4 regions of the Kitasatospora sp. NPDC093679 genome follow, and region 3 is predicted to be linked to each of the others. Evidence: riboswitches for the same ligand, from Rfam matches in the RefSeq annotation. Region 3 holds a riboswitch; each other region holds the start of a gene.
The links. A riboswitch is a leader RNA that binds a small molecule or an ion and turns the genes downstream of it on or off. The one in region 3 is predicted to bind cobalamin.
Positions count from the first base shown of each region.

Region 1: linked by a shared signal. The riboswitch ahead of AB0O09_RS13430 (HoxN/HupN/NixA family nickel/cobalt transporter) and the one ahead of AB0O09_RS01220 (CbtB domain-containing protein) in region 3 are both predicted to bind cobalamin.
Region 2: linked by a shared signal. The riboswitch ahead of AB0O09_RS30730 (prenyltransferase/squalene oxidase repeat-containing protein) and the one ahead of AB0O09_RS01220 (CbtB domain-containing protein) in region 3 are both predicted to bind cobalamin.
Region 4: linked by a shared signal. The riboswitch ahead of AB0O09_RS17180 (ribonucleoside-diphosphate reductase subunit alpha) and the one ahead of AB0O09_RS01220 (CbtB domain-containing protein) in region 3 are both predicted to bind cobalamin.

Region 1 is NZ_JBFBDW010000012.1:131,541-136,864, reverse strand. Features, by position in the region: gene AB0O09_RS13450 (AAA family ATPase) at 1-462, shown strand, start outside; gene AB0O09_RS13445 (DNA-formamidopyrimidine glycosylase family protein) at 683-1,489, shown strand; gene AB0O09_RS13440 (phosphatidylinositol-specific phospholipase C domain-containing protein) at 1,533-2,579, opposite strand; gene AB0O09_RS13435 (metalloregulator ArsR/SmtB family transcription factor) at 2,828-3,190, opposite strand; cobalamin riboswitch at 3,273-3,477, shown strand; gene AB0O09_RS13430 (HoxN/HupN/NixA family nickel/cobalt transporter) at 3,509-4,624, shown strand; gene AB0O09_RS13425 (DMT family transporter) at 4,665-5,324, opposite strand, start outside.
Region 2 is NZ_JBFBDW010000051.1:28,351-33,674, forward strand. Features, by position in the region: gene AB0O09_RS30715 (ATP-binding cassette domain-containing protein) at 1-216, opposite strand, end outside; gene AB0O09_RS30720 (energy-coupling factor transporter transmembrane protein EcfT) at 213-1,463, opposite strand; gene AB0O09_RS30725 (hypothetical protein) at 1,863-2,060, shown strand; gene AB0O09_RS30730 (prenyltransferase/squalene oxidase repeat-containing protein) at 2,365-3,648, opposite strand; cobalamin riboswitch at 3,855-3,985, opposite strand; gene AB0O09_RS30735 (hypothetical protein) at 4,125-4,406, opposite strand; gene istA (IS21 family transposase) at 5,206-5,324, shown strand, end outside.
Region 3 is NZ_JBFBDW010000001.1:268,732-274,055, forward strand. Features, by position in the region: gene AB0O09_RS01200 (PadR family transcriptional regulator) at 94-657, shown strand; gene AB0O09_RS01205 (inorganic phosphate transporter) at 834-1,949, shown strand; gene AB0O09_RS01210 (hypothetical protein) at 2,099-2,344, shown strand; gene AB0O09_RS01215 (CbtA family protein) at 2,485-3,249, opposite strand; gene AB0O09_RS01220 (CbtB domain-containing protein) at 3,260-3,472, opposite strand; cobalamin riboswitch at 3,508-3,666, opposite strand; gene AB0O09_RS01225 (DUF6131 family protein) at 3,941-4,096, opposite strand; gene AB0O09_RS01230 (gas vesicle protein) at 4,712-5,089, shown strand; gene gvpJ (gas vesicle protein GvpJ) at 5,156-5,324, shown strand, end outside.
Region 4 is NZ_JBFBDW010000018.1:17,638-22,961, reverse strand. Features, by position in the region: gene AB0O09_RS17190 (helix-turn-helix domain-containing protein) at 45-1,058, opposite strand; gene AB0O09_RS17185 (GNAT family N-acetyltransferase) at 1,367-1,861, shown strand; cobalamin riboswitch at 2,452-2,595, shown strand; gene AB0O09_RS17180 (ribonucleoside-diphosphate reductase subunit alpha) at 2,806-5,190, shown strand; gene AB0O09_RS17175 (ribonucleotide-diphosphate reductase subunit beta) at 5,211-5,324, shown strand, end outside.

The DNA of each region.
Region 1 (5,324 bases), on a different contig from region 3:
ACCGCGCACATCAGCCTGGACGACGTCCGCGAGTGGGTGCAGTCCGGCTTCGCCAACCCGCAGTCCGGCTGGAACAACGCCTCCGAGGCCCAGTACCGGCTGGCCCGCCGGACCTGCGGCTTCGCCTGCCGCAACTACCTCGCCAACGGCATCTCCTGCATCATCGACGACGCCGTCTTCCCGGACCGCCCGGCGATCGGCCTCGGCGGCTGGAAGCGCCACATCGGCCCCGGCATGATCCCCGTCGTCCTGCTGCCCGGCCTCGACTCGGTGCTCGCCCGCAACGCCCGCCGCAGCGGCAACCGCCGGCTCAGCGACGAGGAGGTCGCCCGCATCCACGGCCGGATGGCCGGCTGGCGCACCTCGGGCCTGCCGATCATCGACAACTCCCAGCTCGACGTCGCCTCCACCGCCGCCGCCCTCGACCGCGCCATCATGTCCCGCCTCACCGGCCGACCGTGACCGGCGGCGGTGCCCGGACGGTGCCCGACGCCGACGGCGTGGTCCGCTCCCGGCTGCGACCGGGTGGTCAGGGGCGCGGGGAACAGCGCACGGCGGACGTGGGCCACCGTGGGTGCCCTCGTGGGACGGCCTCTGCCCCGGGCGGGCGGTCGGTCGGGGATGTCACTGGTACCTGGGATGATGGAGGGACCGCGACGGACCAGACGAGGAGCTGACGCCCGTGCCCGAGGGCCACATCATCCACCGCCTCGCCCACGAGAACCACCGGGTGTTCGCCGACCGGCCGGTACGGGTCAGCAGCCCGCAGGGGCGGTTCGCCGAGGGCGCCGCGCGACTGGACGGCCGCCCGCTGGACGAGGCCGAGGCCCACGGCAAGCACCTCTTCCTCGGCTTCGGCGAGGACTGGCTGCACGTCCACCTCGGGCTGTACGGCGGCTTCACCTTCGGCAGCGGCGGCGCTCCGGCGCCGGTCGGCGAGGTGCGGCTGCGGATGGCGAACGACGAGGGCTGGGCCGACCTGCGCGGCCCCAACACCTGCGAACTCCTCGACCCCGCGGCGAAGGAGGCCGTCCACGCCCGGCTCGGGCCGGACCCGCTGCGCCCCGACGCCGATCCGGACGCCGCCTGGCGGCGGATGGCCCGCAGCTCCACCACCGTCGCCGCGCTGCTGATGGACCAGAAGGTGCTGGCCGGCGTCGGCAACGTGTACCGCGCCGAGGTGCTCTTCCGCCTCGGCATCAGCCCGCACCGCGAGGGCCGCAGGATCACCCGCGAGGAGTGGGACGCGATCTGGGCCGACCTGGTCGCCCTGATGCACGCGGGCGTCGGCGCGGGCCGGATCGACACCGTCCGCCCGGAGCACACGCCGGAGGCGATGGGCCGGCCGCCGCGGGTCGACGACCACGGCGGCGAGGTGTACGTCTACCGCCGCACCGACATGCCCTGCCTGGTCTGCGGGACACCGGTGCGCACCGAGTCGCTGGCGGCCCGCAACCTCTTCTGGTGCCCCGGCTGCCAGCGGCGCTGAGCGCGGCCCTGCCCGGCCGTCGGCCGGGCAGGGCGACGGTCCGTCAGCCGCGCGGCAGCACCATGGACTGCACCTGGGGCAGCTTGCGCCAGTCGCTGGAGACGATGCTGGCGTGGGCGGCCGCGAGCTGGGTCACCCGGGCCCGGGCCTGGTCGGCCGTGGGGTCGGTGGAGCTGATGGCGGGCGCCACGTTGTGGGCGTCGGTCATGACCAGCAGGTAGTGGCGGGCGTCGTACCAGCCGGTGTCGACGCCGCCGACGTACGCCGAGGCGTCACCGTCGAAGACCACGAACCAGGGCCGGATGCTGGCCTCGCCGTAGGCGTTGCGCGGGTCGCCGGAGACGGCGCCGTGCACCACCGGGAAGACCTGGGCCTGACCGGCCCTGCCGGCCGCCGCGAGGTCGCGCAGGTAGCGGCTGTACTCGACGTCGGTGTGCAGGGTGTCGAAGGGGTTCCCCTCCTCGACGGTGCCGGGGATGACGTCCACCAGGACCCGGCCGGCGAGGGCGTCGCGGGTGGGCCAGTTGCCGGCCTTCGCGGCCTCGTCGAGGTTCGGGTAGCTGCCGCCGCCGGGCTTGGCGAGCAGGTCGGCGGGGCGGAAGACGGCGCTGCCGAGGTGGGCGGCTATCAGGGCGTCCAGTTGGGCCGGGCCCATGCCGCGGTTGGCGGCGAACCCGCCCTTGAGCTCCAGCTTGACGACGAGCGGGCCGCTGGACGGGTGGGCGGCGAGCCAGATCCGCAGGTCGTCGAGGCAGTACTCGAGGTTCTTGTTGGTGCCGCCGCTGTACAGCGTCGCCGGGCCGGTGGCGGCGGTGCAGTTGTTGGCGTTGCCGAGCGGGTTGGAGTGGCTGACCTTCCACTCCTTGGTGACGGTGTCCGTCCACGCGTCGAGCTCGATCATGCCGGTGCCGGTGTCCAGGCTCTGCGCGAGGAAGGGGAAGGCGGCCGGGTCGTAGGTGTTGTGGATCCCGACGGCGGTGGCCGAACCGAACGGCAGGCCGCCGCCGGTGGCGGCGCCGGACTGGTGCGCGGGGAGCAGGGTGGCGGCCGCGGCCAGCAGCCCCACGGCGAACGTACGGCGAAGCTTCACGGGTGTCTCCTCGTCAGGAGCCTGGGGACGGCGGGCCGGACGGACCGCCTCCGGAAGCATGGGGCACCGGAACGGCTTCGAGGTGACATGACAAGAAAACTTGGCTGAAGCTGACCCCCCGTCCCGCTGACAAACCGTCAGGAAGCCCTCATTCCGTGCAGGGGTCCGTGCCGTGCAGGGGTCCGTGCCGTGCAGCGGTTCGTGCCGTGCGGCGGTCGTGCCGTGCGGCGGTCGTTCCGAGCGGGCGCTCAGTCGGCGCGCCCCAGCACCCCGTGCTCCAGCACCTCGGCCACCGCGGTGTCGGTCAGCCGGTAGCGCACCACCCGGCCGTCCCGCTCGCCCTCGACCACGCCCGCGGCGCGCAGCAGCCGCAGCGCCTGGGAGACCGCCGGATCGCGCATCCCGGTGGCCAGCGCCAGGTCGGTGACGGCCAGCGGCCCGGTGGTGTGCAGGGCGAGCAGCAGCGCCAGCCGCCCCGGGTCGGCGAGCAGGCCGAACAGCTCCGCCCAGGCCCGGACCCGCCCGGTGTCGCCGATCCCGGCGATCGCCTCGCAGACCCGGTGCCCGTCGATGGTGCGGTGGCCTGCGCGATCGGCGGGGAGGAGGTGCATGGCGGCATTCTCGCAGGCCGACCGGCCGTGATCTACGACACCTGCGCGGTTGTGCAGGCTTGCAGCTGTCGGTCCGTCACCCCTACGGTGGAGCAGCCGTGGTGTTCGGGAAGACCGGTGCAGGACCTCGGGGTCCGAGTCCGGAGCGGCCCTCGCCACTGTGAACGGGGAGTCAATCCGTACCCCTCGCGGGTCACTGGGCGCAGGCGCGCCCGGGAAGGCCGGGTACGGGCACCGTCAGAACCTCCCCGTGAGCCAGGAGACCGGCCACGGCACCTCACGACGTCATTCCACGAGGTGTTGGAGCGTGAACCGCAGATGACCCTGCCCGCAACCGGTACGGCCGCGCCGCCGACCGCCCCCGGCCTGCCCGCCTTCCGCTGGCGCCGGGAGGACACCCTCCGCACGGCCGGCCTGCTGGCGGTCATCCTGGCGATGCACGTGGCCGCCTTCGGCACGCTCTTCCTGCTGGTGGTGCCGGAGCGCTACGAGGTCGGCACCCAGGTCTTCGGCGCCGGACTCGGCATCACCGCCTACACCCTGGGCATGCGGCACGCCTTCGACGCCGACCACATCGCGGTGATCGACAACACCACCCGCAAGCTGATGGCCGACGGCCGGAGACCGGTCTCGGTGGGCTTCTGGTTCGCCCTCGGCCACTCGTCGATGGTGGTGCTGATGGCCGCCCTGGTCGCGGGCGGCGCCCAGCTGGCCGGGGTGCTGATGGACGACGGCTCGACCACCCACCAGGTGCTCGGCACCATCGGCACCACCGCCTCCGGCGCCTTCCTCTACCTGATCGCCGCGCTCAACCTGGCGGCCCTGCTCGGCATCCTGCGGGTCTTCCGGGCGATGCGGGCCGGCACCTTCGACGAGGCGGAGCTCGAACGGCAGCTCGACTCGCGCGGCCTGATGAACCGTGTCCTGCGCCGCGCCACCCGCTCGATCTCCCGCCCCGGCCAGATGTTCCCGGTCGGCATGGTGCTGGGCCTCGGCTTCGACACCGCCACCGAGGTGACGCTGATGGTGATGGCCGGCTCGGGCGCCGCGGCGGGCCTGCCCTGGTACGCGATCGTCTGCCTGCCGCTGCTGTTCGCCGCCGGGATGAGCCTGTTCGACACCCTCGACGGCACGTTCATGAACTTCGCCTACCAGTGGGCGTTCTCCAACCCCGTCCGCAAGGTGTTCTACAACCTCGCCATCACCGGCCTGTCGATCGCGGTGGCCTTCGTCATCGGCACGATCGAGCTCGTCGCGGTGCTGCACGACAAGCTCGGCCTGACCGACCCGGTGAGCGGCTGGATCGCCGGACTCAGCCTGGACAACGTCGGCTTCGTCATCGTCGGCCTGTTCGTGGTGGTGTGGGCGGCGGCGATCGGCTACTGGCGGATCGCCCGGGTCGAGCAGCGCTGGACGCCCGGTGGGGCGGGCTGAGATGGCCCGCGGGCGACCGCGCCGATCGGCGGACGGGGTGTCAGCCCGCCGCCAGCAGCAGCGTGCCCGCCACCGCGAGGCCCGCGCCGAGCAGTTGGACGCGCCGCAGCCGCTCCTTGAGCAGCCCCCGGGCCATCAGGGCGGTGACCACGGGGTAGAGCGAGGCCAGCACCGCGGCGACGGCCACCGACCCGCGGTGCGAGGCGGCGGCGAAGGCGGCGTTCGCGGCGACGTCGGCCACCCCGACCGCGGTCAGTGCGGGCAGGCTCCGCCGCAGCGCCCCCGGTGCACCGGGCTCCCGCCCACGGCGCCCGGCCAGCAGGACGCCGCCGCCGACCGCCACGTTGCAGAGCCGCTGCACGCACAGCACGAGCAGCAGCCCGCCGCCGTCGGAGGCCCGGGCGACCAGGGCCATCACCGTGCCCATGCCGAGGGCCGCCGTCAGCGTCAGCACCAGCACCCGCAGGCCGACCGTGCCGCCGCCGCGACGCGGACCGCCGGCCAGGGCGACGCCGAGCACGGCGACCGCGATGCCGGCGGCCTGCGCCGGGCCGGGGCGCTCCCCGAGCAGCAGCCCGAGCCCGACCGGCACCGCGACGCCGACGGTCGCCAGCGGCGAGACCACCCCCATGGGCCCGAGCGCGAGGGCGCGGTAGAAGGCGAGGAGGGCGAACGGCCCGATCACCCCCGCCGCCACCGC
Region 2 (5,324 bases), on a different contig from region 3:
GCGGCCGGCGGTGCGCACACGCCCGTGCAGGGTGCCGCCGGTGGCGTGCGGGACGGCGCCGTTCACGGTCCGCAGCAGGGTGGACTTGCCGCTGCCGGTCTCCCCCAGCACCAGGACCAGTTCGCCCTCCGGGACGGCGAGGTCGACACCGGTGAGGACGGGCTCCTCGGCGCGCGGGTAGTGGAAGGTGACCTGCTCCCAGTGGACGGCGTTCACGGGCGCTTCCTCACAGGGTCGTTCAAGGCGGGGTCGACTGGTTCAGGGTCGGCACCCGAAGGTCGGACGTCCCGCAGGGGCTTGCCCGAGGACGGGCTTCCCGCCGCGGAGGCGACCGGTGCGGAGCCGTACGCGGCCGCTGGCGGTGGCGGTGTCAGATGGGCGGGCAGCAGCGCCAGCACCAGACCGGCGACAGCGAGCGGCGGCAGGCCGGGCAGCTGCAGGCTCCACGGGTCGGGTGCCAGACCGGAGTCCGGCCCGCCGGCCAGGACGAAGCAAACGGCCGCCCCGACGCCGCTTCCGGCGGCGATCCACTCCGGCAGCACCCACGGGTCGGGGCGGTAGCGGGTGTGCCGGACGGCCGTTCCGCCGAGGCGCAGCCCGGCCAGGCAGCCGGCCAGGCCCACGGCGAGCAGGACCGGCCCGGCGCTGCCGGTGGTCACCTCGCCGAGCGGCCCCACCGGGATCACGGTCGAGGAGTCGAACACGGCGTACAGGCCGACGACGACACCGAGCAGACCGCCGAGGGTGAGCAGGTGGACGGTGGTCCGGCGGCCGGCCGGCAGGACCGCCCGGCGGCCGTAGCCGCGCGCGTCCAGCGCGGCGGCGGTGGTCAGCGACCGGTCGAGCGCCTCCTCCAGGACGGGGACGACGATCGACAGGGTGCCGCGGAGCCCCTTGACGGGCAGGGCGCGCAGCCGCCGGGCCCGGCGCACCCGGGCGACGGCGGTGACCAGTTGCGGTGCGGCGCTGAGTGCGACGGTGACGGCGACGCCGAGTTCGTGCAGCGCCCTCGGCAGGGCACGCAGCAACCGGGCCGGGCTCGCCAGGGCGTTGGCCGCGCCGAAGCAGAGCAGCATGGCGGCGAGCCGGGCGCCGTCGTCGAGCGCCGCGTACGCCGCCTCCGCGGTGACCGGTCCGCCGAGCCGTACCCCGGCCATCCAGCCGGGCAACGGGATCTCCGGCAGGTCGAGCAGCACGGTGGTGCCGCCGGAGCCGACCAGCAGCGACTGGAACACCACCCGGATCAGCACCACCGTGATGCCCAGGCGCAGGAACACCCCGTACGCGCGGGCCCACGGCGCCTCGGTGCGGCGCGCCGACACCACGTACCCGGCAACCGCAGCGAGCAGCGCGAGCAGCAGCACATTGGTCGTCCGGCCCGCCGCGGCGGCCAGCCCGAGCGCCCACAGCCACCAGGCGAACGGGTGCAGCTGACGCGGCAGCAGCACCCGCCGCAGACTCACGGCAGATCCCCCGCGCGAGGAGCGCGCCTGCGCCGCCAGGCTGCCGCCCCGGCGAGTGCAGCCACCGCGGCCGTGCCGAGCGCCACCGGCAGCCACGCCCCGGCCCCGTGACCGGCCGGCTTCCCTGCGTCGGCACGACTGGATCCCGGTGCGGCGGTCGACGTGTTCGAGGACGCGCCGGCCCCGGCGCTGGCGGGGCCGGAAGCGGGCGCCGACGGTACTGCCGATTCGGCGCCGGGCGGGTTGGACGGCGATGCAGCAGTGGCCGCCGGACCCGCGCCAGTCGGCGAAGCGCCGCCCACCGCACCGCCGGCAGTGTCTCCCGAATCGGCCGAGGCCGGACCTGTCGGGCGTGGGGCGGACGTCGCTCCCCCACCCCCGCCGCCGGACGGAGGGCGGGTGGTGGCCGAAGGCGGCGTCGGAGTCGCCGGCCGCGCCGGGTCCTTGGCGCTGCGCGGGGACGGCGGCTCGCTGCCGCCGCCGTCCTGCCACACCCAGCCCTCGATGCTGCCCCTGGGCGGGACGCGGTTGCCCGCGCCCAGCTGGCTGTACACCCAGGTGGAGGTGCCCGGCAGCATGTACCAGTACGACCAGTAGTGATCCTTGGTGACGGCCCCGCAGCCCGCCTTGGGCGCGCCGTCGAGGGCGCAGACGAACCCGCCCGCGTACGGACCGGTGCCCAACTTCACCGAGAACCCGGCCTGCTGCAACGCCTGGATACCGCTGCGCGGCGCATCCGAGCAGCCGGTACGGCTCCCGTAACCAGGGCGGTCGGGGACGCTTCTCGTCTCGACGACGACCAGCACGCCGTCGCAGCCCTCGGCCGCCCGCGCCGGCAGGGGCAGCAGCAGGCTGCCGCCCACGGCCGCGGTCGCGGCCAGGGCGGCGGCGCCGCGGCGGATCACCGGTGGCTGCCCGAGCGAAGTCGGCGGGCCGTCAGCACGGCGGCCGCGCCGAGCAGCAGCAGGGCGATCGCGGCGACGACCGGCGGCATGAGCTCGAAACCGGTGGAGGCCAGGCCGCCCGAGGACGGGGTGCCGCCGGTGTCCGTGCCCCCGGGGCCGGCCGAGTCGGACGCCACCGCGGACACGGCCGCCGAGGGCGAGCCGGAGCCGGTCGGCGAGCCCGACACCGATGCGGACGCCGAAGCCGAGGCCGAAGCCGACGAGCTGGAGGAGGCAGAGGCGCTGCCGCTCGGCGAACCGGACGGGCTCCCGCTCGCGCTCGGGCTGGGCGAAGTGCACTCGAGGGCCGGCAGACCGGCCGTGCCGAAGCGCCCGTCGACCGCCGCGAGCGACACCCCGGCGAGCGCGGGAACGGCCTGGACGGTGGCGCGCAGCGTGGTGCCGTCGACCTCGGCCTTCTGGTAGCCGATCGCGCCACGGTCGCTGCTCTTACCGGCGCAGCCGACCTGGCGGGACTTCAGCCAGGACACGCCCTTGTCCGCGGCCGTGGTGCGACCGCCGGCCCGCAGGGCCTGGACGGCGAGCGCGGTCGAGTTGGAGTTGGAGGAGGCGGTCGGTCCGGAACCGCCGAAGCCGCCGTCCGCGGCCTGCCGCTTCTCCAGCCAGTCCAGCGCCTTCGCGGCCTCCCCGCTGCGACCGACGGCCAGCAGCGCCTGCACCACGATGCCGGTGCCGTCCGCGTCCGAGGCACAGTCGGCCGGCTTGTCCGGGTAGGCCACCGGGAAGCCGCCGTCGACACACTGGTTGCCGGTCAGGAACTCGATCGCCTTCGCCGGAACGGCGTCGGCGCCCTGGCGGTCGAGGGCAAGCAGGGCGAACGCCTGGCTGAACGTGTTGGAGAAGTCCGAGACGTCCGGGCCACCGAAGGTGGCGTGGTCGGTGTAGCGGCCGCTGGGCTGGAGACGCGCGGCAAGCTCGGCGAGCAGATCGTGGCCGCCGAAGCTCTTCGGGTCCCGCTGCTGGACCTCGGCGACCAGGGCGAGCTTGGCGGCCGAACCGGCATAGATGTCACCGGGCGTGTCACCGGTCAGGTAGGAGGTCGCGTTCGCGGCGAGCCAGTCAGTGGCTGCCTTCGCCTCCCCCTTGCCCTGCCCTGCGGCCGACAGGGCGAGCACCACGTCGGCAGTCAGGCCGAAGTCCGGACCCCAGTCACCCTCGACGCGACTGCCCTCCTTCAGCTGACGGCCCGCCCAACCGGCAGCGGCCGAGGCATCCGTCACGGCGGGCGCGGCACCCGCAGAAGCCGCGGTGGCCGTCAATGCGGGCAACACGACGGCGGAGGCAACGAGCAGAACGGCAGCGGGCCGGAGCGAGGTACGCAAGGTGAACTCCTGGGGCGTCTCGTGGAGACGCACCGCAGAGCACGGCCACCGCCCGCAGGGCGAGGCACAACCTCTGGGCATCGTCCCGTAGACCACGACGGATGAGAGCCGGACAAACCCCGGGCAGGTAATCGGGCTCACCGCCGACACCGTGCCGACGGCCTACCGTTGCGGGTCAGCGCCGGACTTTCACCGGACTTCCCCTGCCAGAGGCGCTCGGCACCTTACTGCCACCCGCACACGCGCCTCAACCGCCCGGACACAGAATGTGACCAGCGGCACGCAGAACACGCACTGCCCGAACGGGACCAGTCCGCGACAGGCCCCGCCGACCCCGCGGGGCGGCTCCCCGTAGCGCCGGCGGGACACGGGGGTCAGGGCCGATGCGGGCCGATGCCGGTGGTCAGCCAGCGCGGCTCCGTCACGGCCAGGACCAACGCAAGGACGCAGGCCGTGGCCAACCATGCGACACCCACCCCGGTAAGGCCGTAGCGGGGCATCAGCACCAGGGTGAGGACCAGCAGCAGGCCGGCGAAGACGAGCTGCTGACCCGCCAGGAAAGACCAGGGCCTGCCCCACCCGGTGGCAGAGCGCAGCCCAGGCTGCAGCCAGCCGCAGCGCCGTGCCGCGGCCGAGCAGCGGACCGATGCCCTCATCGGGCACGGGCTGCCGACCGGTGGGGTCCTGTCAGACACAGGTGGCCGAGCGGACTACTCCTCGCCGTTCGGGCCGGCGACAGTGCGGCGCCAGCGACCACAGCAGTCGTATCCCGGGCCGCCGGGCCGCGGGGCGGGTGAGTCGCCGCTGCAACACGCAACCGCCCGGCCTGCCGGGACCGGGTCGGACGTCCTGGCTACCAGGGGAACAGGGCTGCTACGGGCCGGCCGGCGGTGGGCAACCTCGGCGATGCGAGCACGGTGCCGCATGAGATGGCCTGCCCGGGAACCACTCGTCTGCCCCGATGCACCGTCAGCATCCCCGCACGGCAGAACGCGGCCGGGCTGAGTACGCGGCTGGATCGGCCCCTCTCCGGGGGCCGGTCCAGCCAGCGCCTCCGGGCCGATGCAGCACGCACCAGCAGCGCAGCGGGGCAGCCGGTCTCCGCAGCCGGCCGCCCCGAGGATTCGACTGCCGCAGCCGCGGCGCCCGGGTGCGGGCCGGACGCCGAACCGCGGGGCGCAGCCGGATGTCGCCCGTGATGGGGTGGCGGGGCGGCGCCCGGTACAACGACCGGCACCCGGCCGAGGACACCCGGCCGCGCCGGGATGCTGCAGCAGCCGGTGAGCAGCGGGGCACCGAGTCAGAGGCTGCGCCAGAGCCCGGGTGACGGCGGCCATGGAAAGCTCCCCATAGGCGGCCAGATACCGCCCCACTGACGGCCACGGGATTCCCCGCGTACGGCCAGATATCTCCCCACGTTCAAGATCCATTTCCCGGTCGGCGAGGGTCGGCCGGGTGAAGAACAGCAGGGAGATCATGGAGATCCTCGAGGCGTACGACCTCACGGGCAGTTACCGCGCCGCGGCCGAGCTGGCCGGGTGCGACCACCACACGGTGGCCCGGTATGTGAAGAT
Region 3 (5,324 bases):
ATACTCAACTTTTTGAATAGGTGTGGAGGAGGCTAGGCGGGTTTCCCGGCCGCTGTCCAGAGGCGCCCGGACCGGCGGCGCTACCCTGTCGGGATGGCGTTGCGCAACGCGGTGATGGCCGCACTGCTGGAGGGCGAGGCGTCCGGGTACGACCTGGCCAAGGAGTTCGACGCATCCGTCGCGAACTTCTGGATGGCCACCCCGCAGCAGCTCTACCGGGAGCTCGACCGGATGGAGGCCGAAGGGCTCGTCCGGGCCCGCGTCGTCGAACAGGAACGCCGCCCCAACAAGCGGCTCTTCTCGCTCACCGAGCAGGGCCGCCGGCACCTGCGCGAGTTCACCGCCGAACCGCTGCGCCCCGGCGCGATCCGCGACGAGCTGATGGTCAAGGTGCAGGCGGTGGACGCGGGCGACGCCGGCGCCGTACGGGCGGCCGTCGCCGAACGGATCGCCTGGGCCGAGGCGAAGATCGCCCGCTGGGAACGGCTGCGGGCGCGGCTCCTCGACGGCCGCACCGAGGACGAGTTCCTCGCCGGCGCCGAGCGCATCGGCCCCTACCTCACGCTGCTGCGCGGCCTCGCCTTCGAGGAGGAGAACATCCGCTGGGGACGGCGCGCCCTGGCCGTCCTCGACCGCCGCGCCGCCGCCCTGCAGTGACGTGCGGCGAACGGCCCGTCGCCACGGGGAGACCGTGACGGACGGGTGACGCCCGGTCACCGAACGGCCCCGACCCGGGAGCGCGGAGGTCCCGGCACGAACGATCGGCGCGTCGACGGGCGACACGCCCGAGTGTCGTGGAGCGGGGCGGGGGGCATGCGGATACGTTCGTACACGTGACCGGCAACGACGCAGTCCTGGCGCTGGTGGTCGCCACCGCGCTCGGCTTCGACTTCACCAACGGATTCCACGACACCGGCAACGCCATGGCGACCTCCATCGTCACCGGAGCCCTCCGGCCGCGTGTGGCGGTGGCCGTCTCCGCCGTCCTCAACCTGGTCGGCGCCTTCCTGTCGACCGCGGTCGCGGCGACCATCGCGAGCGGACTGGTCGACAGCGCCGACGTGACCCTCACCGTGGTCATGGCGGGCCTGGCCGGCAGCATCCTGTGGAACCTGACCACGTGGTACTTCGGGATCCCCTCCAGCTCCTCGCACGCACTGGTCGGCGGGGTGATCGGGGCGACCATGGCGGCGGCCGGAGCCTCGGCCGTCAAATGGCAGGGCCTGGTCGCCAAGGTGATCGTGCCCGCCGCGCTGTCGCCCTTCATCGCCGGGTCGGTCGCCGCGCTCGGCACCTACCTCGTCCTGCGGATCACCCGCCGCACGGCCGAGGGCCCGCGACGGCACGGCTTCAGACTCGGCCAGGTCGGCTCTGCCTGCATGGTCTCGCTCGCCCACGGCACCAACGACGCGCAGAAGACCATGGGCGTCATCACCCTGGCGCTGATCGCCAACGGCTCGCTGCACGCGGGGGCGAGCGCCCCGGGCTGGGTGATCACCTGCTGCGCGGTGGCGATCGCGCTCGGGACCTACATCGGCGGCTGGCGGGTGATCAGGGCGCTCGGCAAGGGGCTGGTGGAGATCGAGGCGCCGCAGGGCATGGCCGCCGAGTCGGCCTCCGCCGCGGTCATCCTCGCCTCCACCGACTTCGGCTACTCGCTCTCCACCACCCACGTGGCCACCGGCTCGATCCTCGGCTCGGGGGTGGGCCGACAGGGCGCGGTCGTGCGCTGGCACATCGCCCACCGCATGGTGGCGGCCTGGCTGATCACCCTTCCGGCCGCGGCCGTGGTCGGCGCCCTCGCCTACTGGGTCGCGAACGGGATCGGCGGCACCGCCGGCGTGGGCGTCGTCTTCGCGGTGCTGGTGCTGGCCTCGGTCGCCTTCTACGTCGCCTCCCGGCGCCCGGCCGTGACCCCGGAGAACGTCAACGCCGCATGGACGGACTAGGACGTGTCGTCAAAGGCGTACGGATGCCGCACAGGTGTCCCCACGCGCGCCCCTGAACCGACCACCCGAGCGCCCTTCGAAGACGGCTCCCAGGACGTGTCTGACCCGCCCCGAGCCGTCCCGCATCCCCCGCAGGCGAGGTGAGCCGCATGGACTCCTGGATCAACCTGAACGCGCTCTGGAAGATCGTCGTGGTGGGGCTGCTCGCCGGAGCCGGGCTCCCCGCACTCTTCGCCGTCGGCGTACGCGTCCTCAACCCCCCGGCGGGGGAGGGCGACCATCCCGGCCGGGCCCCGGCCGCCCGTCCGCTCCACGTCGCGGTCGCCGTTCTGTGCTTCGCCGTCGTCCTCGCGGCGATCGGCTGGGGCGTGTCCGTCATCGTCAACCCCGGCTGATCCGAGCCGGGCCGGCCCGCGGACGGCGCCCGGGCCGGTCGACACGGCCCGGCCGGCACGGCCGACGGCCGGTGGGGGCGACGCGGGGTCGCTCCCACCGGCCGTCGGTGGTGGTGCCGTGCTGCCGTGCCGGTCGGACGTCAGGCCGCGGGGGCCGCCTCCGGCGAGGTGCCCGCGGCCGGGGTCGCGGTGGCGGGCTTCGGGTCGACCAGCCGCTCGGCCAGGTGGCCGAAGACCAGGGCGAAGGACGTCCACAGCGTCAGCTGAACGGCGAGCGCCGCGACGCGGAACTGCCAGAGCAGCGTGGCCGAGAAGTCCTCCGGGACCTCGTTGACCGCGGGCAGGAACGCGTACGCGAGCCCGACCGCGACGGCGAAGCAGGCGACGGCCACCACGGTGGCGTACCAGTTGCCGAGGGCCGGGGCGAGGCGCTTGCCGACGATCACCGCGGCGACGGCCAGCAGCACGCTGAGGGCCGTCATCAGGAAGTACAGCGTGGTGCGCTTGCCGATGGTCTCCGGGTCGCCCACCGACGGCGGGTTGGCCGGGTACTTGAGGAACGGCACCACGTAGACCGCGACGAGCGCCGCGGCCGACAGCAGGGCCGCGGTGGCGCGCGGCGTGAAGCGGCCGACGCGGCCGAGGGCGAAGCAGTAGGCGAGGGCGGCGATGCCGCCGAGCGCCACCCCGAACACCAGGACACCGGTGGCCAGGCCCGCAGTGGACTGCAGGGACCGGCTGACGATCTCCATCTCGTGCTCGTGGGAGTGCGACTCCTCGTACGCGATGGCCGCGTCGATGCGCGGTTCACCGAGGAAGTAGGCGACGACGAGGGCGAGCAGGCCGGACGCGAGCCCGGCCAGCATGCCGCGGACCAGGAGGCCCCTGACGATTGCGGAGTTCACGCGGCCCCCGTCAGTGGCAGGGGAAGCCGAGCAGGTGCCGGCCGTCGTGCACCCACTCGTGCACGTCCTCGCCGGAGATGAGGGACGTCGCGCCCTGCTCGGCGCCGACGAAGTAGACGAGGGCCAGCATGAGGACGGTGAAGAACACCGCCCACGGCAGGATGGTCTTCAGCGAGATGGGGGTGATCGCCGGCGCAGCGGCGGGGGCGATGGGGTGAGCCATGGCCGACCTCCTTTGGGAACACGCGTCCCGTTCGGTGGAGCACGAGCGACGGAGGCGGGTCTGACTTTCGGTCCCGGCAGGCTGCGGGGTCCGATTCACAGTGGCGCGACCGTGCCGGCATCTCACCGGACTTCCACGCACCGTCGATTTCAGTTGTCGCCCGAGAAGGTACCGCCTCCGACGGGCGGGGCCAAGGCTTGTTGCGGGGGCGCGCGAAGCACGGAGCGGACCGGGAGCCGGTTCGTATGCCCGCGGTGCCGGTTCCGCGGGCCCTGCGGCCGGCGCGCGTCGATCGCGTGATGTTGGTCGCACCACGCGGTGGCGCTCCGGACGGCCACTCAACTCGCCCGTCCGGAGCGCGGTCCGCCGCTCGGCCGCCCTCCCCGGGGGTGGACGCTCCGGGGCGGACACGGCGGCGGCGCTGCGGAGGGGGTCCGCGGCGCCGCCGGTGAGCCGGCCGTGACCGGATCAGTAGTAGTGACGGCGGCCGCCGGCGGCGTGGCCGGTGAGGCCGGCGACCCACAGGACGAGGCCGATGAGGGCGAGGATGATGCCGATGGTCCACAGGAACCCGATGCCGGTGGCGAAGCCGATGATGAGCAGAATGACGCCGAGGATGATCACGGTGGCCTCCTTGGATGTGCGGCGGGCCGTGTGGGGGAGGCGGTCCGGGGAGATGCCTGGAGCCGGTCCGCCTCCCGGCCGGGACCGGCACCGTGGTCCGGGCCCTGCCTGCTGACCAGCGCGTATACCGCGGCGTGGCCACCGTAAACGTCGGCCCGGGTCGGCCGTCGCGTCAGGTCGGCCCTCGGTCGGGCCGGCCTGCAGTCCGGACTCGGCCGCGACCGGGTGCGAGAGCATCCCCGCCCCGGAGGCGATCCCGGTGCCCGCGCCGGCGAACACCACCGGCCGTCCGGCGTCCTCCAGCGGCGTGGACGTCTCGCCGTCGAGGTCGCCGGCCGCACCGCGCACCCGCTCGACCGAGAACCGGCGGTGCTCGCCGTCGTCGGCCCGGGACGGGCTGTACCGGCGCGGCTGGAGCTTCCCGACGGCCGTTTCGGGGGACGGGCCGGACGGGCCCGGGCGCTGCCGCCGTGACCGTGCGCATCCGGCCCTCCGCGGACCGTCGCCGCCGGCGCGGCCGTCGGCACCGGAGCCGGGCCGTGGGCGGAATGACCTGTTTGAAGTGATTGAGACGGGTATGCGCCGTTTGACCCACGGCAACGGAGGGACAGGACCATGCCCCGCGAAGCCCGAGACACCGAGCCACCGCGCCGGCGTACCGGCCGCACCGACGGCTCCGCGCGAGCCGCCGACGACGGCGACGCCCGACCCGCCCGGACGGGCGGACGCCGGGTGTCCGCCGCGCAGGCGATGCGCACCGCGGCCTCGCAACTGGCCGAACTCCTCGGAAGGTCGCCGGAGTCCGTCTCCGGACTGCGCCGCACGGAGGAGGGCTGGCAGGCCGAGGTGGAAGTGGTCGAGGTCGAGCGGATCCCGGAGACCAGCAGCGTCCTGGCGAGCTACCGGGTGCAGCTGGACGAGGACGGGGAGCTGGTCGGCTACGAGCGGACCCGCCGCTACACGCGGGCCGAGGTCGACCGGCGCCGGGGGTAGTTCCGGCAGCGACGACGGACCGAACAGGAGCCGCGGTACAGCACGCGGCCGACGAGAGGAGGCGCCGTGACCGTGGTGCCGCAGAGCGGCGGAGGCAGTGTGACCACCGGAGGCGCGAGCACCGGCACGCTGTACGACGTCGTCGAACTGATCCTGGACCGGGGACTGGTCATCGACGTGTTCGTCCGGGTCTCCCTGGTCGGCATCGAGATCCTGAAGATCGACGCCCGGGTGG
Region 4 (5,324 bases), on a different contig from region 3:
CCACCGGCACCTCTCAAGCACGCCCCTCTGCCCGCTCCTTCGCGCTACACCCCTGCCGCGATCTCGGGGCTGGCGAAGGCGCGGCGGTAGGCGTGCGGGGTGGTGCCGAGGCGGCGGGCGAAGTGGTGGCGGAGGGTGGCGGCGTTGCCGAAGCCGCAGCGGGCGGCCACGGCGTCGATCGGCTCGGCGGTGCCCTCCAGGAGCCGCTGGGCGAGCAGCAGCCGCTGGCCGGTGAGCCAGCGGTGCGGGGTGGTGCCGGTCTCCTGCTGGAAGCGGCGGGCGAAGGTCCGCGGGGACATGTGGGCGAGGGCGGCGAGCCGCTCCACGGTGGCTTCCTCGTCGAGGTGGTGCCGCATCCAGTCCAGGACGGGGGCGAGCGAGTCGACGTCGGACTCGGGCAGTGGGCGGTTCACGAACTGGGCCTGGCCGCCTTCCCGGTGCGGTGCGACGACCATGCGCCGGGCGATGCCGCGGGCGACCTCGGCGCCCTGCACCTTGCGGACGAGGTGCAGGCAGGCGTCGATCCCGGCGGCGGTGCCGGCGGAGGTGATGACGGGGTCCTCGTCGACGTAGAGCACGTCGGGTTCGACGGTGGTGAGCGGGAAGCGCCGGGCCATCTCGGCGGCGTGCTTCCAGTGGGTGGTGGAGCGTCGTCCGTCCAGGAGCCCGGCGGCGCCGAGCAGGAAGCTGCCGCTGCAGATGGAGAGGGCGCGGGCACCGCCCTCGACGGCCGCGCGCAGGGCCGCGACGAGGGCGGGCGGGTACTCGTCGCGCAGGCCGGTGGCGGTGAGGACGATCAGGTCGGCCCGGGCGAGGCGTTCGGGCCCGTACGGGACGTCGACGCTGAAGCCGGCGTGGGTGCGCTTGGGCCCGGGCCGGTCGGAGGCGAGGGCGAACTCGTACACGGGCAGCCCCTCCTCGCTGCGGTCGAGGCCGAACACCTCGCAGGCGACACCGAGTTCGAAGGGATGGACCTCCTCCAGCACGACGGCGACCACGTTCTTCAACTCGGCGGTCTTCAACTCGGCGGTCCTCGACTCGGTTCCGGGCTTCGGCATGGCTCCAGGATGGCGCTGGCAGTAATTCGATGCAAGAGGTCATTCCTGCCACTCGCCGGGCTCCCGGTCGGCCGGGAGAGTAGTGGCATGACTTCCACCGTGTTCGAGAACGCCATCGCCCTGTCCGTCCTCGTCGGCTCGTTCGCCCTGGTCGGGGCCGTCGTCGGTCGGGAGCTCGACCGCACCGGCCGGCACGGCCGCGACAACTGGCACCGCCCCGGCGGCTATCCCGCCGATCCGTCCGTCCCCGATCGGCTGCACCGACCCCCGGCCGTCCGGGACGGGGCCCCGGACGGCAGACTGGACGGATGGACGTCGTCATCCGCCGCGCCCGCGAACGGGACCTCGAACCGGCCGGCGAGCTCTCGGTCGAGGTCTACGTCGGTGACGGCTACAGCCTGGCCGAAGGGCCGTACGCCGGACTCCTCCGCGACACCCGCCGCCGCAGCGAGGAGGCCGAGCTCCTCGTCGCCGTCGACGGCCGGGACGAGCATGTGCTCGGCTGCGTGACCTTCGCGGTCGGCGGTACGGCCTGGGCCGACATCTCGCAGCCGGACGAGGGCGAGATCCGGATGCTGGCGGTCGCCCGGGCCGCCCGCGGCCGCGGAGTCGGCTCGGCCCTCGTCAGGGCCGCGATGGACCGCAGCCGCGAACTCGGCCTGACCGGCATGGCCTTCTCCACCCGCCCGGACATGACGGACGCCCACCGGGTGTACGAACGGCTCGGTTTCCGCCGCGCCCCCGAGCGCGACTGGGCCCCGATGCCCGGTATCGACCTGATGGTCTATGCCCTGACGTTCTGACGTGACTCGCCCCGAACGATTCGTTCGACCGGAGCCCGACCACACCGACACCCGCACCCGCACCGCACCCGCACGTGAACTCGACGGGCCGGGCGGAAGCACCCGCCGGCGACGGTGCCGAGCCGATGCCGATGCCGATGCCGATGCCCACGGCATCACCCGGCCGAGCCGCCCTCGAACCGCCCCGGAGCCATCGGCGAGTTGCAGGGGCAGGCGGTCAGGGTGAGCCCGACACCGCACCGAAGCCAGGACCGGCGGCACAGCGGCCGCCTCGCCGCGGCGGAAAGGGACTTGGTCACGGCGGAAAGGGTCCAGCTGCAGAGCCGGCGGTCCTCGCTCCGCGAGATTCGCCGATCCCCTGGGCTCCGGGCCGACCCGTCGAACCGGGCGGCACCCCCGTACCGTCACTCATGACTGGAGATCGTAGGCCATCGGGCCCGAACACTCCCGCGGCGGTGGCCGTTCCGTGAGCGGAGCGCGGGGGCGACGAGTGGGTCGGGTGTGCCCGAAGTGTGCACGGCCCGTTCGGCGAGGCCGTCGCAGCCACGGACGCGACACGCAGCGTGCACAAGATATGGGGGTACATCAGGGAGACACCACAACATGTATGCTCACTCTCGCTGTCGACGCAGGGGAACCCGGTGCAAGTCCGGGACTGCCCCGCAACGGTGAGCAGGCCCGTGAACGCCCGGGCCCGCGCAGTCCGAGGGCCTGCCGACGGTGTGCCACCGGCTTCCCCGCAGATGCCATGAAGCACAGCTGTACGTCCGGGCCTCGCGGGTGGGCCGGGTGGCGACGCGCACCCCCGACACGGTCGGGCGGTGCCGGTCCCCCCTGCCACGCGCATGCCCGGACGCGCCCCCGGCCCCCGGCCCGGGGGTGTCCGAAGCGTCCGCTGCCGCCACAGGAGAGAGTGCGCCTTGACCGTCGCTGCCTCAGTCACCCTGCCCTCCCAGGGATCCGCCGACAACGACCGGCCCGACCCCGGTGCCGCGCTGCTCCGGCTGCTCACCGACCGCAGCACCGACCTCCCCCAGGTGGACCCCGGCCACGTCGCCGCCGCCGCGCTGCGCGGCCGCCACGCCGGTTCGGACTTCGCCGAGCTCCGCGGGCTGGCCGTGGAGGCCGCCGCGTCGATGATCGCCGAGGACCCGCAGTACTCGAAGCTCGCGGCCCGCCTGCTGGCGCTGGAGATCCGCGACGAGGCGGTCTCCCAGGGCGCGGTCACCTTCGCCGCCTCGATCGCCGTCGGCCACGCCGAGGGCCTGATCGGCGACACCACCGCGGCCTTCGTGGCCAAGCACGCGGCCGCCTTCGACGCGCTGGTCGACCTGCAGGGCGACGACCGCTTCGAGTACTTCGGCCTGCGCACCGTGCAGTCCCGCTACCTGCTGCGCCACCCGATCACCCGCAAGGTGGTCGAGACCCCGCAGTACTTCCTGCTGCGCGTGGCGGCCGGCCTCGCGATCGGCGACACCGAGCAGTCGGTGGCCGAGGTGGCCGAGCTCTACCGACTGATGAGCCGTCTGGAGTACCTGACGTCCTCTCCGACGCTGTTCAACTCCGGCACCAAGCACCCCCAGATGTCGTCCTGCTACCTGCTGGACTCGCCGCTGGACAACCTGGACTCGATCTACAACCGCTACGCGCAGATCGCCCGGCTGTCCAAGCACGCCGGCGGCATCGGCCTGTCCTACTCGCGGATCCGCTCCCGCGGCAGCCTGATCCGCGGCACCAACGGCCAGTCGAACGGCATCGTGCCGTTCCTGCGCACCCTGGACTCCTCGGTCGCCGCGGTCAACCAGGGCGGCCGCCGCAAGGGCGCGGCCTGCGTCTACCTGGAGACCTGGCACGCCGACATCGAGGAGTTCCTGGAGCTCCGCGACAACACCGGCGAGGAGGCCCGGCGCACCCACAACCTCAACCTGGCGCACTGGATCCCGGACGAGTTCATGCGCCGGGTGAACGCCGACGAGGACTGGTCGCTGTTCTCCCCCGCCGACGTGCCCGAGCTGGTCGACCTGTGGGGCGCCGACTTCGACGAGGCCTACCGCAAGGCCGAGCAGGCCGGCAAGGCCGTCCGCACCATCCCGGCGCAGACCCTGTACGCCCGCATGATGCGCACCCTGGCGCAGACCGGCAACGGCTGGATGACCTTCAAGGACGCCTCCAACCGGGCCGCCAACCAGACCGCGCTGCCCGGCCGCACCGTGCACTCCTCCAACCTGTGCACGGAGATCCTGGAGGTCACCGACGACTCCGAGACGGCCGTCTGCAACCTCGGCTCGGTGAACCTGGGCGCCCACGTGGCCGCCGGCGCCACCGCCGCCGACCTGCTGAACGCGATGGACTGGGAGCGCCTGGACGCCACCGTCCGCACCGCGGTGACCTTCCTCGACCGGGTCATCGACATCAACTTCTACCCGACCACCGAGGCGGGCACCTCCAACTCCCGCTGGCGGCCGGTCGGCCTCGGCGTGATGGGCCTGCAGGACGTCTTCTTCCAGCTGCGGATCGACTTCGACTCCGCCGAGGCGAAGACCCTCTCCACCCTGATCTCCGAGCGCATCATGCTCACCGCCTACGAGCGCTCCGCGGACCTCGCCGAGCAGTTCGGCCGCCACGAGGCGTACGGCGAGACCCGCGCGGCCCGCGGCGAGCTGCACATCGACCACTTCGGTGCCGCCGCCCCGCAGTGGACGGAGCGCTGGGACGCGCTGCGCGCCCGGATCGCCGAGACCGGCCTGCGCAACTCGCTGCTGCTGGCGATCGCGCCGACCGCCACCATCGCCTCCATCGCCGGCGTGTACGAGTGCATCGAGCCGCAGGTGTCCAACCTGTTCAAGCGCGAGACGCTCTCCGGCGAGTTCCTCCAGGTCAACCCGTACCTGGTGCGCGAGCTCAAGGAGCTCGGCGTCTGGGACCAGCAGACCCGGGACGCGCTGCGCGAGACCAACGGCTCGGTGCAGGACCTCAACTGGCTGCCCGCCGAGGTCCGTTCGCTGTACCGCACGGCGTGGGAGCTGCCCCAGCGCGCGCTGATCGACCTGGCCGCGGCCCGCATGCCGTACATCGACCAGAGCCAGTCGCTGAACCTCTTCATGGCGGCGCCGACCATCGGCAAGCTCAGCTCGATGTACGCGTACGCCTGGAAGGTCGGCCTGAAGACCACGTACTACCTGCGGTCGCGCCCGGCCACCCGGATCGCGCAGGCCGCCACGGGCGCCCGCGCCGCCGTGCCGGTGCCCGCGCCGACCATGAGCCAGGCCGAGCAGGACGCCATCGCCTGCTCCCTGGAGAACCCCGAGTCCTGCGAGGCCTGCCAGTGAGCACCGAAGACCGTCAGAAGATGCTGCTCGACCCGGGCTTCGAGCTGACGCTGCGCCCGATGCGCTACCCGTCGTTCTACGACCGGTACCGCGACGCCATCAAGAACACCTGGACGGTGGAGGAGGTGGACCTG